Regions from separate parts of the Sphaerisporangium sp. NPDC051017 genome, predicted to be linked through region 3. Evidence: riboswitches for the same ligand, from Rfam matches in the RefSeq annotation. Region 3 holds a riboswitch; each other region holds the start of a gene.
What was found. Region 3 has a riboswitch for cyclic di-AMP ahead of AB0M95_RS06935 (hypothetical protein). Riboswitches for the same ligand answer to the same signal wherever they lie in the genome.
Positions count from the first base shown of each region.

Region 1: linked by a shared signal. The riboswitch ahead of AB0M95_RS02565 (NlpC/P60 family protein) and the one ahead of AB0M95_RS06935 (hypothetical protein) in region 3 are both predicted to bind cyclic di-AMP.
Region 2: linked by a shared signal. The riboswitch ahead of AB0M95_RS31815 (CHAP domain-containing protein) and the one ahead of AB0M95_RS06935 (hypothetical protein) in region 3 are both predicted to bind cyclic di-AMP.

Region 1 is NZ_JBFBCI010000001.1:520,255-524,895, forward strand. It holds gene AB0M95_RS02555 (type III pantothenate kinase) at 1-17, shown strand, start outside; gene AB0M95_RS02560 (LuxR C-terminal-related transcriptional regulator) at 603-767, shown strand; gene AB0M95_RS02565 (NlpC/P60 family protein) at 1,028-2,095, opposite strand; cyclic di-AMP (ydaO/yuaA leader) riboswitch at 2,101-2,302, opposite strand; gene AB0M95_RS02570 (amino-acid N-acetyltransferase) at 2,706-3,251, shown strand; gene AB0M95_RS02575 (RDD family protein) at 3,368-4,618, shown strand.
Region 2 is NZ_JBFBCI010000055.1:50-4,690, reverse strand. It holds gene AB0M95_RS31830 (polysialyltransferase family glycosyltransferase) at 1-516, shown strand, start outside; gene AB0M95_RS31825 (DUF6716 putative glycosyltransferase) at 590-1,825, opposite strand; gene AB0M95_RS31820 (hypothetical protein) at 1,840-2,829, opposite strand; cyclic di-AMP (ydaO/yuaA leader) riboswitch at 3,569-3,721, shown strand; gene AB0M95_RS31815 (CHAP domain-containing protein) at 3,736-4,428, shown strand.
Region 3 is NZ_JBFBCI010000005.1:113,817-118,457, reverse strand. It holds gene AB0M95_RS06945 (SDR family oxidoreductase) at 1-623, opposite strand, end outside; gene AB0M95_RS06940 (LysR family transcriptional regulator) at 718-1,557, shown strand; cyclic di-AMP (ydaO/yuaA leader) riboswitch at 1,736-1,876, shown strand; gene AB0M95_RS06935 (hypothetical protein) at 2,178-2,816, shown strand; tRNA gene AB0M95_RS06930 (tRNA-Lys) at 2,996-3,072, shown strand; gene AB0M95_RS06925 (PLP-dependent aminotransferase family protein) at 3,207-4,355, opposite strand.

The DNA of each region.
Region 1 (4,641 bases), on a different contig from region 3:
ACCGCAACACCAGCTGACCCATTCGTCCGCGCGGGCGCGCATCGGCCGAGATCCATATCGAAGCGCCCGCGCCGATTACGCGGCCGGGCGAGGTCCATAGCGTCTAAAGCCGGTCCCGGGGACACCTTCCGTACGTGGGCGCGTTCGGCCGAAAAAGGTCGGAATGGGCCAGTGATTTCACGGATAATTACGGGCGGAGACGCGTTGATCTTATATGCGCGGTGGGGGTGATCCCACCGTACGCGCCGCCGAGTCCGTCGTCGACCAGCATCGCGGGCGGCCGGGGCCGCGTCCCCGGCCGGTGCCCTCCTCGATCTTCACGCCTGTCGGCCCCCCAGCCTACGGGTTCGCGAACATGTCATGAGTAGTTCACATATGCACTGGTATGTCAATCAAGAAGGGAACGCCTATGGAGGGTCGGAGCTTGACGACCTTTGAACGTGGCGTTTACCGTTCCTGACGGGCGAGCCAGAAGCATTCCAGTATGTTGCCGAGTTCGTCGTGGGGGAGGACACCCGATGGCGTATCCGGATCTGGTTTCCCGAGGGAATGACATTCCCCCGGGATCAGACGGCGTGGGGTTGAGTGACGATGATCTTCTCTTGCTCGCCGAACTGGCCAAGGGCGTGACCGTCGACCGTGTGGGTCGGCGGCTCGACGTCAGCGGCCGTACGGTCCGGCGCCGCCTCCGGGGCATCTGCGACCGCATCGGCGTCGCCACCGCCATCGAGGCCGTGGCATGGGCGGCCCGCCGCAGGCTGATCTAGCCGATCCAGCCCGCGAGAGCCGGCCACCCCGGGAACCGGTCGCCCACCACCCGGGGTGCGCCTGTGTCAGCCGATCCTGTGCCGGCCTGTGCATCGGCGTCGGCCCGTGTATCGGCCCGATGCCGGCCGCCCCGGCCGGACTCGGTCGGCCCGGCCAGGTCGGCACGGTTGGTTCGGTCGGCCCGGCCAGGTCGGTTCGGTTGGTTCGGCCAGGTCGGTTCGGTTGGTTCGGTCGGCCCGGCCAGGTCGGTTCGGTCGGCTCAGTCGGCGATGCGCACGGCTCCGGCGAACGGACGGTTGCCCAGCGGGACGACCCGCACGACGTCACCCGTGCGCGGGGCGTGCACCATCATTCCGCCCCCGATGTAGAGGCCGACGTGGTGCAGGTCGCCGTAGAAGAACACCAGGTCGCCCGGGCGCATGTCCTCCCGGTTGATGTGCGTGCCCGCCGTCCACTGGTCGCCGGTGTAGTGTGGCAGGCTGATGCCGACCTTCTGGTAGGCCCACATCACCAGGCCGGAGCAGTCGTAGGTGCTCGGGCCCGCCGCGCCCCACACGTACGGCTTGAGCTGCTGGGTCATCGCCCACCTGGCGGCCTCGGCGGCCTTGCCCTGGCCCGGGATCGGGATGTCGATGCGGGTGGCCCGCCCGTACGTCTGCCCGGCCTGCGACAGCGCCCGCTTGAACAGCGTGCTCTCGGTCTTGGCGACCAGCTTGCGGATCTTGTCGCGCTGTGAGGACAGATCGGCGACGAGCTTCTTGACCTCGCCTTCGCGCGCCTTGGCGCTTTCCTTCGCGCGTTCGGCGATGTCCATGGACTTGGTGATCTGGGAGACCTCCTCGCCCTGCTGCAACTGGAGGGCGTAGGTGGTCGCGGCGCGGTCCAGGTAGCCGTCGGGGTCGCCGGACATCGCCAGCGCCAGGGAGGAGCCCACACCGCCGGTCATGTACGCGTCCTGGGCGTACAGGGCCGCCTGGCGGCGCTTCTCCTCCAGGTCGGTCTCGCTGCGCGTGAGCGTCTTCTTGGCGAGCTCGGCCGAGCGCTGCGCCTGCTTCAGGCGTTCCTTCTGGCCGTTGTACTGCTCGGTGAGCGACTCGATCTGCTCGTAGAGGCTCTCGACCTGGTTCTTGAGGTCCTTGAGGCTCGGCTTCGGCTCGGCGGTCGCCGACACGAGCGGCGAGCCGAACGTCAGGACGGTCAGGGCGGCGGTGACGAGCGCGATCCGGCGGGGAAGACGCTTGGTGACTCCGCCGGCTTGGGCGCGCTCCGTACGTTTGGGACGGGCATGCCTGCCCGCGCTTCTACCAGGCGTGCGCCTAGGCTGCACCAACGAGCTCCTCTCCTCGGCCGCCTACCGGGTTAGCTGACGGGTTCGGGCCGGAGTAGCCCTACCGAGCGCGCGACCACAGAGGACACGTCCATGCCCTCCCTCTCGGATTCACCCCGGGATGGCGGCCCGCCGGGGGCGTGCCCCCTGCGTGCGCCGTTGGGTCCCCGGTTCCCGCCGCTTACGGGGGTGCGGCCGGGATTCGGCGGCGCGGCCACCGCTGTGCGATGACCGGTATCGACGCTGGACACTAGTGCAGCTCAGGTTCCGCCTCAACCGGAACTGCGGATTCTGTTGAGGTTTCACAACCGGGACATCACAGGATGATCACGCTCCAAGTGCTTGCGGGGCTGCATTACCCTGCGTTTATGCGTTTTTGACCTCAAGTCGGGCGCACGTGACGCAGGTCCGCGACTGTGCGGAACGTCATATCCCGCCGAAGCGGATGTCGTCGCCGTCTCTTTGACGCCACGCGTTCACTCCGTCACCATCCGCCACGCCGATATCGAGGGGGCGGGGTTTCGGGCGGTCCGATACCGCGATCGATCCCGGAATCGATGCGGTAACGCCGGCGGCGGCGGACCCGCGCGGGAGGATACCCTGGCGCTTCATGGAGCAGGTCGTGGAGTCCGTGCCCTCCGGCAGCACGGTGGTGGTGCGACGAGCCCGCACGCCCGACGTCCGGGCCATCAGGCGGCTCGTCGACACCTACTCCGGCGACGGCCCGCGCCTGCTGCGCAAGTCGACGGTCACCCTTTACGAGGACGTCCAGGAGTTCTGGGTCGCCGAACGGGACGGCGCGGTCGTCGGATGCGGGGCGCTTCACGTCCTCTGGGAGGATCTGGCCGAGATTCGCACCGTTGCGGTCGATATCGGCTGCCGTGGCATGGGAATCGGGCATATGATCGTCGGCGCGCTCATCGACGCGGCTCGCGATCTGGGGCTGCGGCGGGTCTTCTGCCTGACGTTCGAGGTCGAATTCTTCGCCAGGCACGGTTTCGCCCCCATCCAGGGCACTCCGGTGTCTCCTGAGGTGTACGCCGAGTTGCTCGACTCCTACGATGAGGGCGTAGCCGAGTTCCTCGATCTGGAACATGTCAAGCCCAACACCCTCGGCAACACGCGGATGCTCCTCCATTTGGTCCCCCGATCTTGACCCTCGCGATGACCTGATGGAAAGGTGACTGTTGATGCGGCTGTCGCTACGTTGGGCAACACCACTGCATGCGTGTCTGACATATGCCGCATGCGAAGCCGAAGTGAGGTGACACGGTGAGCACCGGACAGCCGCCGTACCCCCGCGACGAACCGGACGGCCACCAGCCGTCGTCCGGATCTCCGCAATACGGGCATCAGAACGCAGATCCTGAGGTGACGGTCGTCCACCGTCCTCAGCCGACATCGGAACACCCCAACCAGTACGGCCAGCAGCAGGGCTACGGCCAGCAGTACGGCCAGCAGGGTCAGCAGTACGGTCAGCAGCAGGGCTACGGCCAGCCGGCGGCCGGCCAGGGCTATGGTCAGCAGAGTCAGCAGGGCTACGGCCAGCAGGGCTACGGCGACCAGGGCTACGGCGACCAGGCGTACGGGCAGCAGCAGGCGTCCTATGGTCAGCAGGGTCAGCAGGGCCAGCAGTCGTACGGGCAGCAGCCGCAGTACGGTCAGCAGGGCCAGCAGCAGGGCTACGGCGACCAGGGTTACGGTCAGCAGAGCCAGCAGCAGGGTTATGGCCAGCAGGCGGGGGGTTACGGCCAGCAGCAGGGCTACGGTCAGCAGTACGGCCAGCAGGGGCAGCAGGCCCAGCCGGGGTACGGCGACCAGGGCTACGCCCAGCAGGGGTACGGCCAGCAGCAGGGCTACGGCGAGCAGTACGGCCAGCAGCAGGCGCAGTACGGGCAGCAGAGCTACAACCAGCCCGGGCACTCCCCGCAGGGCTACGGCCAGCAGGGGTACGGCCAGGCGCCCGGCTACCAGCAGTCGTACGGTGCCGCCGCCGCAGGCCCGGTCCCCCCGGGCGCGCCGGCGCCGCTGGCGGAGTGGTGGCAGCGCCTCGTCGCCCGCATCATCGACGCCGTGATCCTCGCGATCCCGACGTTCATCCTCACCGCCGTCATCGCCGCCATCTTCGTCACCTCGCCGAGCTTCGACGCGAGCACGGGGACGATCATCGAGGGCGGCGGTGCCTTCATCGCCGGGCTGCTCGGCGCGATCATCATCGGCCTGGCCTACGTCGCCTACGAATTCCTGATGCTCCGGCAGCGCGGCCAGACGATCGGCAAGATCGCCATGGGCATCAAGGTCGTCCCGGTGGGCGGCTCCGTGCAGTCGCCGCTCGCCACCGACGTGGTGGGCAAGCGCGCGCTCGTCCTCTACGGGCCGAGGTTCCTCCAGTGGATTCCGTTCCTCGGCTGGATCGCCGGCCTCTTCGCGCTCGTGAACCTCCTGTGGCTGTTCTGGGACAAGCCGCTGCAGCAGACCCTTCACGACAAGGTCGCGAACACGGTCGTCGTCAAGGTCAAGTAGTTACGTCGCCGTATCAGGGCCGG
Region 2 (4,641 bases), on a different contig from region 3:
CAGCTCCGCGACGTCGCCGACGGGCTCGGCGTGAAGCTGAGCGTCGCCGGCGAGACCGTCCCCGCCGAGCTGTGCTTCCGCGCGCTGCGGCCGGAGCTCGTGGTCGGCTGCTTCTCGACCGCGCTGATGACCGCGCACCGGTTCTACGGCATCCCGGTGGCCAGTATGGGCTGCGAGCTGGTCCTCCAGCGGCTGGCTCCGTACGAGAACAGCAACCGGATCCCGCTCACCATCGTGGACGCGATCGTGCCGCGGCTGGCCGAGGACGGGTCGATCACCGACCCGCCACCGGTGGACCTGCCCGCGCTGATCCAGGCGGTCGGCTACTGCATGCAGAGCGATCACTACCCCGATCTGCGCGAGGCGGCCGCGAAGTACATCGAGACGCACGGCGCCGAGGCGCGATACTTCAAGAACCGCCGCCTCAGTTCGGTGGGGCTGCTTCCCCCCGGCGGCACCTCCCGCGCCCAGAAGCCGAGCGCCCTCGGCCGCCTGCGCCGCGCCCTGTCCCGCTGATCACACGTTCAGGCCCGCGCGGTCCCCGGGAATCGAGGACCGCGCGGGCCTGTTCGCGTCCGAAGGCGTCCGGCTAGCCGATGGCCTTGAGGTAGCGGCGGACGCGGCGGCTGGCGCGGTACCCGGCGCGCAGCACGTTCGGGGGCAGCTCGACGCGAAGGCGGGCGCGGCGGCGGGCGGCGGCGTGGGCCGGGCCGTCCAGCAGGGGACGGACCGGAGGCAGGCCGGTCGTGCGCGCCTGCTCCACCAGGGCCGTCAGCCGGACGATCCAGTCGCTGCTCGCCCGGTCGTGGAAGTAGTTGGCGTCGCACCACGCAGCCGTCGGACGCCGGAACTCGCCCTGAGCCAGGTCGTCCAGGGTGCCGAGGCAGCCGCTGTCCTCGAAGACGAGGTTGATCATCTCGGCGCTGACCCCGAAGTCGGAGAGCACCAGCAGCGGCACCTCGCCCGCGATGGCCTCCAGGGCCGCCGTCGAGCTGACCGTGACGAAGCCGGCCGCGTCGGCGAGGTGCTCATGCATGGCGCCCACCGCGAACCGCACGCCGCCGGGCCGCACCGTGCCTGCCGCCTCGAGCGAGGCCCACAGGCTCTCGTAGTGGTAGCGCTCGTTGTGGGTCTGCCGCTCGGTGGTGAGCGCCCGCAGTTTGACCACGACGTCCAGGTCCGGGCGCTGGGCGGCCAGCCGGTCCAGGGCGAACAGGATGCTCTCGCGGTCCTCGCGGCGTTTCGGCACCTTGGCCTGCGTCGCGAACACGACCCGCCGGCCGGTGGCCGGGTGCGCCGGGGCCTCGGTCGAGACGGTGTGCGCGGGGGCCGCGGACCTCAGGAGCCCGTCGAGGTAGGGCAGGCGGGCCAGGGCGGTCGTGCCCGCGGCCCCGAGCTCCTTGCCGATGCGGCCGAACTCCTCGACCTCCCGGCCGCTGTGCAGGACGAACAGGTCGCAGCCACCCCGGTACAGCCATGCCTTCTCGGTGGCGGGGATCGAGATGCCGGGCAGGCCCGACACGAAGACCGGGCGCGGCTTGAAACCGTCCAGCACGTCGCTGACCAGTACGTCCACGACGGGGCCCGTGCAGGCGACGAGAATGACGTCCGGCCTGAGGCGCTCGGCCAGCCGGCGCAGCGCCCGCGCGGAGATCACCGCCGGGGTCTCCCCCTGGGCCGCCCTTGTACCGCTGACCGCCGCCGAGATCTGCGCCGGGGAGGGCGCGATGGGGGTGCGCACGACGGCGAGCGTCGAGTTCCACTCCGCCGGCAACTGGTCGAGCAGGCCCGCCGCCCACTTGAGGTAGGAGTCGGAATCGGCCACAGCGAGAACCCGGCTCAAGGAGAAGCCCTTTCGTGCGCGAACATCTGGAGGTGTGATCGGAGGGAGACCGACGCGGAGGGCGTCCACCAGTCGTCGGGAACGTCCACCGTCTCGACGGGGACGCCACGTGCCGACAGCAGGACGCGCAGAGAGGTGACCGCTGTGGACGGCAGGCTGAGCACGCGCTGCCCGGGGCGCAGGTCCCGCAGGGTCATCTCGACCGGAACGCCGCCATCGTACACGGTCACACCGGGATGATCGCGGACGGCGGCGAGGTCGCCCGGGTCCTCGCGGCGGTGCGGGTAGTAGGCCAGCGGCCCCTTCAGCGCGAACAGCCAGGACAGGTAGCGGTCGCGGTGGATCAGCCCGTTGCGCACGAGCGAGGTGCCGAGCACGACCGTGTTCTCGCGGGGCCGGGGGTGCGCGGCGGCGGGCTGGGAGCGCAGCCAGGCGAAGTCGTGGGTCACCAGCTCGGCGCCGAGGGCCCGTACGGAGGCGGCCAGCTCGTCGGGGACGGGCAGCGCGGTGAACACCGTGAGGCGCCCGGCGTGGGCGGCGGCGCGCAGGCGCAGCGCGGCGGCGACGCCGAGGACGCGCCGCGAGGGCGTGGACTTGGCGCGGGCGCGCAGCAGCGCGGTGCCGGGGCGGGAGGTGAGCAACTCCAGCAGGCGGATCGTGGCGAGGCCGTCGTCCACCAGCACGATGCGGGCGGGGGCGGCGGTCAGCGAGGTGAGCTGGACGCGGCCGGAGAAGCCGTCCCCGAGCACCCAGGCGGCGCGGCGTCCCGGACGGGGCATGTGGCCGTCGGTCGCGGTCTCGATGCGCAGGCCCGGCGGCAGGTCGAGCGTGGCGAGCTCCCTGCGCGTGACCTTGAGCGCGGGCAGCTTCGCGCGGGTGACCACGCGCATCTCGGGCCCCGCGACCCCCGCGTGCCGTGCCTCGACCGCACACAGCAACTGGAGAGGCGACTCCACCCAGGCGACGGCCGACCCCTGCTCCCGCACGCGGCTTCGACCGTTCCTCTCCACGCCGGGGATTGACCCTTTCACGACGAAAGCAAAGTAGCCGCATGACGCGACACGTGAGGTAACAACCGGTGAACAAAGTCTTACGACCACCCGGCGAAGGCCCGTTCACCTGCTGGTGGAACGGCCTTCCGGCATCACACGCGCCTCCGGCGGCAGGAAGCGCCCTCGGCGCCCGGCACGCCCACCACCACCCGAACCACCCCGATCTCCCTACAAACGGCCTGAACCCCCTCCACGGCCCCGAACCGCTATGTCTGGGACATCGCAGTGAGCATCCACACTTCCTCCTCCGTGATAAGCGATCGCCCCTCTCCCGGCAACCCCCGATCGCGTCCACCCGAGACCACGGACGACCACGCCCGCCGGAGAGCTTGACACCGCCGGTGCCATCCGGCCCGAATAATGCTTTCCGGCCGTCCGGTCCCGACTGTCACACCGGCCCCACGAGCCCCGGCCGGCGATTCCCCCGAGCGCGGCGCGAGCACGTTCTCGCAGGTAAAGAGGGAGCCTGGAACCCGTTGACGATCACACCCCAGGCCCACTTGCCCTCCGGAAACCCTGCCACAGACCGGACATTTGTCGTATTTGCGGCTGTTTGTCCGATGTATTACTCTGATTGAACTCCGTGCGGGGGAAGTGCTCACCCGAGCGACTCCTATATGCCACGGAGATTGCATAGCGCGGCCGGTCCTCTGGGAGATCCCTCTCCCCCCGGGGCGCGCAACCGCCGAGTCCGCTTCGCGCGGAGCCGGGGACCCACCTCTCCCCGGGGTGAATCGGGGGCGCCGTCACCTGACGGACGCGCCCGTAGGGCGACTTCCACGCCCGAACCCGTCAGCTAACCCGGTAGGCGGCCGTGGAAGAAGGAGTTTCCCCTTGTCCATGTTGATACATCGGCTTCTGGATGCCCCGAAGAACCACTTGAAGGCCTTTGCCTTCGGCGGCCTGGTGGCCGCACAGCTCGTCGCCGGCGTCACCATGGCCGCGCACGCCGACAGCGGCCGGGACGGCGTCGTGAAGGTCGCCGGCTCCGAGGCCGCCGGCCTGTCGAAGGCGCTCGGCCTCCCGGAGGGCGCGCGGCACGTGTCCGCGCAGCAGCTCCTGAAGCTGGCCGAGAGCCAGATCGGCGTTTCCGAGAACAGCTTGGGCGGTGGCACGAAGTTCCACCGCTGGTACATGGAGAGCCCGCGGGCGCAGGAGACCGTCGCCCGCGACGGCGGCAAGATCTCCGACTACGCCAACGCCGCCTGGTGCGACATGTTCGTCTCCTGGGTCGGCAGCCGGCTCGGCATGGAGGACGCCGTCGGCATCGACGCCTGGACGGTCGCCCACGCCAAGTGGTTCGAGTCGCAGGGCCGCTGGGGCGAGACCCCCAGGCCCGGCGCGGTCGTCTTCTTCGCCTGGAACGGCAGCAAGGACGTGGACGCCATCGACCACGTGGGCTTCGTGATCCACGGCAACGGCGACGGCACGATCAAGACCGTCGAGGGCAACACCGACAACGGCAAGGTCCAAGTCCGCACCCGCTCGACCGACCAGGTCGTCGGCTACGGCTACCCGACCTACGCCGCCTGATCCACGCCGCCTGACGCGGCAGGTCTTTCCCAGGGCGCCCCTCCCACGGAGGGGCGCCCTTTTCCCGGGCGGCCGGCGTCCCGCGGCCGCCTCCCTGTCCCCGGGCGCCCACGCCTCCCCGCGGGCGCCCCTCCCCGGGGGGGGGGCCGCCCGCCGCCCCCCCCCCGGCCCCCCCCCCCCCCCCGGGCCCCCCCCCCCCCCCAGCCCGGCACA
Region 3 (4,641 bases):
GTCCGAGTACCGCGGAACCCATTGAGGTCGGTGGCCACGTAGCCGGGGCAGGCGCTGTTGATCAAAATGTTGGTGCCGCTCAGCTCCTTGGCGTACTGGATGGTGACGGCGTTGAGGTAGGTCTTCGTCGGTGAGTAAGCCCCGCTGATCCCGAGCTCGACACCGGGTGTGGTCTGCAGGGTCAGCGAGGCGACATGGCTGGACTGGTTGACGATCCGCGGGTGCGCCGAGCGGCGCAGCAGCGGCAGCATCGCGTTGGTGACCCGGATGACGCCGATGACGTTGGTCTCCACCAGCCGCCGCACGGTCTCCAGGTCGATGGTCGTAGGTGCCTCTGGCCAGTCGCCTGCGACGCCGGCGTTATTGACCAGCACGTCAAGGCGTCCCGCTCGCTCCTCGATCAGCTGCGCTGCGGCGGTCACGCTCTCGTCGTCGGTGACGTCCAAGGGCACGCCGAACGCGTCGGTACCTGCCGCGCGCAGTTTCGCCACGGCGTCCGTCCTGCGCCGCTCGTCTCGAGCGCCGACACCGACGCTCCAGCCCAATGCGCCCAGCCCGGCCGCGATCTCGTACCCGATTCCCTTGTTCGCGCCGGTGACCAGTGCGATCGTCTTCTCGCTCATGACACCGAGCATGGCTGCACTTCGATCAGGCACCAACACCATCTCGGTACTGCGGCAATATCCGAGCGACATCAATCGACCGTACTGTGAATCCATGGAGATACGCGAGCTGCGGTACTTCGTCGCGATCGCCGAGGAACTGCACTTCGGCAAGGCCGCCCAGCGTCTGGAGATGGCCCAGCCGCCCCTGTCCCGCGCCATCGCCCGGCTCGAACGAGAGCTCGGCGTCACGCTGCTGGAGCGCACCAGCCGCAAGGTCACGCTCACCGAGGCCGGGGCCGTGCTTCTGTCGGAGGGGCGCGCGATCCTCAGCGCGGTGGCCGCAGCTGAGCGGCGTACTCAGCAGGCTGCGCAAAGGCGCCCCCACCTCGTCCTCGCCGTCAAATCCGGCACCGCCGGCGAGTTGCTGGCCAAACTGCTCGATGCCTACCGCGCGGAGCCCGGCGCAGCGACCGTCGATCTGTTGCTCTGCGAGGCGCATCAGCAGCAAAAATTGCTGCAGAACGGGCAAGCCGATGTGGCTCTGCTGCACTTGCCATTCGATTCGACGGTCGGACTCGACACCGAAATTCTGTATACCGAGGGACAGGTGGCGATCCTGCCCACCTCTCACTCACTTGCCGGCCGCTCTCAGGTTCGGATGGCCGAGGTCACCGCATTGCAGGAACTCCCGATGGCTCGCTGGCCCGGTCCTGGCGGCAACTACCCGGAGGGACCAGGGGCAGAGGTACGGAACCTGACACAGCTCTTCCAGCTGATCGCGCTCGGCCGTACCACCGTGATCGTGCCCGAGTCCACCAGCACCGACCTGCGCCGGGATCTCGCCGCCGTTCCGGTCCTGGATGCCCCGCCCGTGACAACGGTGATCGCTTGGCCGCCGCAGAGCCGGCTTCGCGCAGTCGCCGACCTGATCCGCGTGGCAACACGTCTTTGACCGGCTGTTCTGTGCCCGTAGTGTCACCCATCCATGTCTGAAACGCGAGGTTTGGGTGGGAAAGGTAGATCTTCTAATGCTTTCGAGGGGTAATGTTGGCTTTGTCCTGACTTGGTGGGTAAGGTCTTAACCCAAGACGGGCGGTGACCTGGTCTTCAGCCCGAAGGCCGCCGCCCCGAACGTCGAATCTCCGAAGCCCGCAACGGGGCCGAGGGGAACCGGGGACCCAAGTCCTTGGGGTGAATCCGCGCGAGCGGTAGGGAGCGACTCCAATCCCGAACCCGTCAGCTAACCCGGTAGGCGTGATTGGAGAGGAGATCGAGTGGAGCACCCCACTCCGCGGCACCCATCCCCCGGGCTACCCTAAGCCCCGGATCTCGCCGTCAGAAGCGGCGGACAAATCGGCTCGGAGCAGCCGTCTCACCGGGCGAGTAGCTCGCCCTCTGTGACGTGGTGGTTGACGCCACAACTTTCTGCACTAGCACGGAAACGCGCGGATCCCGGCGATTGACATGGTCTCGCCGATCCAGTGATCAGACAGCGCCTTCCACTCCCGCATCGGTGCCGCCCTCGGCCCGGAGTCGCGGTCCTTGTCTTCTGATGAAAGATCCGACCTCCCCATGACTTCATTCGCTGTCCCCCCCACCTGGCGACCGGCTTCCTGCATCGCCGGCGCCTGCCTCGCCGCGGTGACGGCCTTCGGCGCGACCGCCATCGCCGACGCCGACGCGCAGAGCGTCCTTGCCCCCGTGCCCGCCGACGGCGCGGTCACCGAACCGGCCTTCCAGGGCAAGCCCGTCCTTCTCCATGGATCCACGAAGGCCTCGTACTTCTGGGACGACGCCTCCGGCCGTATGGGAGACACGGGCATGCCCGCGATCGGCAAGCCGATGCAGAAGGGGCTCTTCGCGAGCCCGAGCTGGCCGCTCGGCACCGAGGGATACGTGATGTACAAGGGAAAGAAGGCGCCCTTCTTCATCGGCGACCGCGGCCCCGGCATCCCTTCCAGCAGCGGCGTGATGCTCGACATCGACGGCAAGACCTTCGCGGAACTGACCGGCGGCACCTTCAGCGACTCCACCCTCACGGTGAAGGGCTTCGACGCCGGACACATCAAGGTCGACTACGTGGTCACCAAGTGGGGCGACGGCAAGGGCAAGAAGAACCTCCCCGTCCCCTTCTCCAGCGGTGCCTGGGCGTCCTACGACCACCACCCCGCCACTCCGCCGCGCACCCCGGTCGTCCTGGCCGGCGACTGAGCCACGACTCCCTCGGCGTGAGGCCCCCGTCACGAAGACCCCGGTAGGTCGGTCCCGGACGCGAAGGGCGAGGCTGAGAGCGGCGGCCCCCTGAAGCCTGGGCCACCGCGAGCCACCGGATACGCCGTCCACTCGATGTGCGCACCCGCGCGGGTGCTGCTAAAGTCGCCGTAGTCAATGCGCCGCTAGCTCAGTTGGTTAGAGCAGCTGACTCTTAATCAGCGGGTCCGGGGTTCGAGTCCCTGGCGGCGCACCACGGTTAATGCCGATGACCTGGGCATCCTCTGCTGGCGGAGGGTGCCCACAGTCATTTCCGGGCCTGTAAAGGACCGGCGCGACACCCTTGGCGGTGGGCCGGTGCGGCAACGCGGCGGTAACACCGCCTGGCTGTCAGGCTCGGTAGGCCGAGGCGAGTCTGTGGCCGGCCTCTTCCAGGTCCGTGGGGGAGCTGAAGCTGAAGCTGAGGCGAAGGCCCGGCTCGGCGAGGGGGCCGAAGAGGGCGCCGTCCATCGCGCGGACGCCGGTGGGTTCGATGGCCTGGGCGTTCAGGCCGTGCAGCCAGAGGAAGAAGCCGCCGTGGGGGACGGCGAAGGCGTCGGCTCCTCCCGCGCGCAGGCCGGAGACGAGGGCGTCGCGCCTGGCCTTCAGTTGGTCGCGAAGCCAGAGGAGGCGCCGGTCGTAGGCGCCGTGCTGGATGAGAGGCGTGACCGCCAGGGACGTGAGGTGGTTGACGCCGCCTCCGCTGGACAGCAGGCCTTCGCCGGCGAGCCTGGTGACCAGGGCGGGGTCGGCGAGCATCCAGCCGAGCCGCAGGCCGGGGCCGAGGGTCTTGGCGAAGCTGCACAGCCGCACGACCCCGTCGTACCCGGCCATCGCCGCCAGCGGGGCGGGCAGGTCGATCGGGTCGAGGCAGAGCTCGGCGTAGGCGTCGTCCTCGACGATCGGGAGGCCGTGATCCTGGGCGACCTCCAGCAGATCGGCGCGTCGCCGCCCGCCGATCACGCGGCCCGTGGGGTTGTGGAAGGTGGGGATGAGGTACGCGAACGCCGCCCGGTCGCCGTCCGCCCGCAGGTCGAGCAACAGGTCAGAGAGCGCGGCGGGGTCGGGACCCTCGGCGTCCTCAGGGATGGGCACGGTCCGTAAGCCGCAGTCGGAGAAGATCCGCTTGGCGAGGTGGTAGCTGGCCCACTCGCACAGCACGACGTCGCCCGGCGCGCCGAGCCTTGTCGCCAGGAGGTGCAGCGCCTGTGAGGTCCCGGCGGTGATCAGGACGTTCTCGGGCCCGCACGGGTATCCGCCCGCGGCCTTCGCCCGCTCGGCCAGCGCGCCGCGCAGGGGCGCCACCCCCGCGTTCGCCCCGTAAGTCAGCGCCGCGGGCCCGTACTCGTCCAGCGCCTCGGCGTAGGCGCTGGCCATCATCCCGGTGGGGAGCAGCTCGGGGTCCAGATACCCGTCCGCGAGGTCGAGGACTCCGTCCGGGGGAACGCCCTGGACGATGCCCGGTGTCCACATCGGCGGAAGCTGTCGCGGTGCCTGCATGACCCGGGCCCAATCTCGTGGACGGCGGCCGGCGGCGGGTGGTGGCCGCCGGGAGCAGAGTGATCACCTGAGTCATATCGGGGACGCTCCGCCGCAGTCAAGGCCCCGCCGCGCGCGCTCACCCCACCATGCGCACGTATAGGTGGGATCAGCAGGGGAAAGTGGAATCGGCGCGGTGTCACGGAATGTGAGGAGGGCTCGGGAAATGGTGGGAAGACGAGGGACGATGCGGGAGCGAACCGCCAGGGCGGCGACGTGCCGTGTCTATTGGGCATCACAGCGTGGA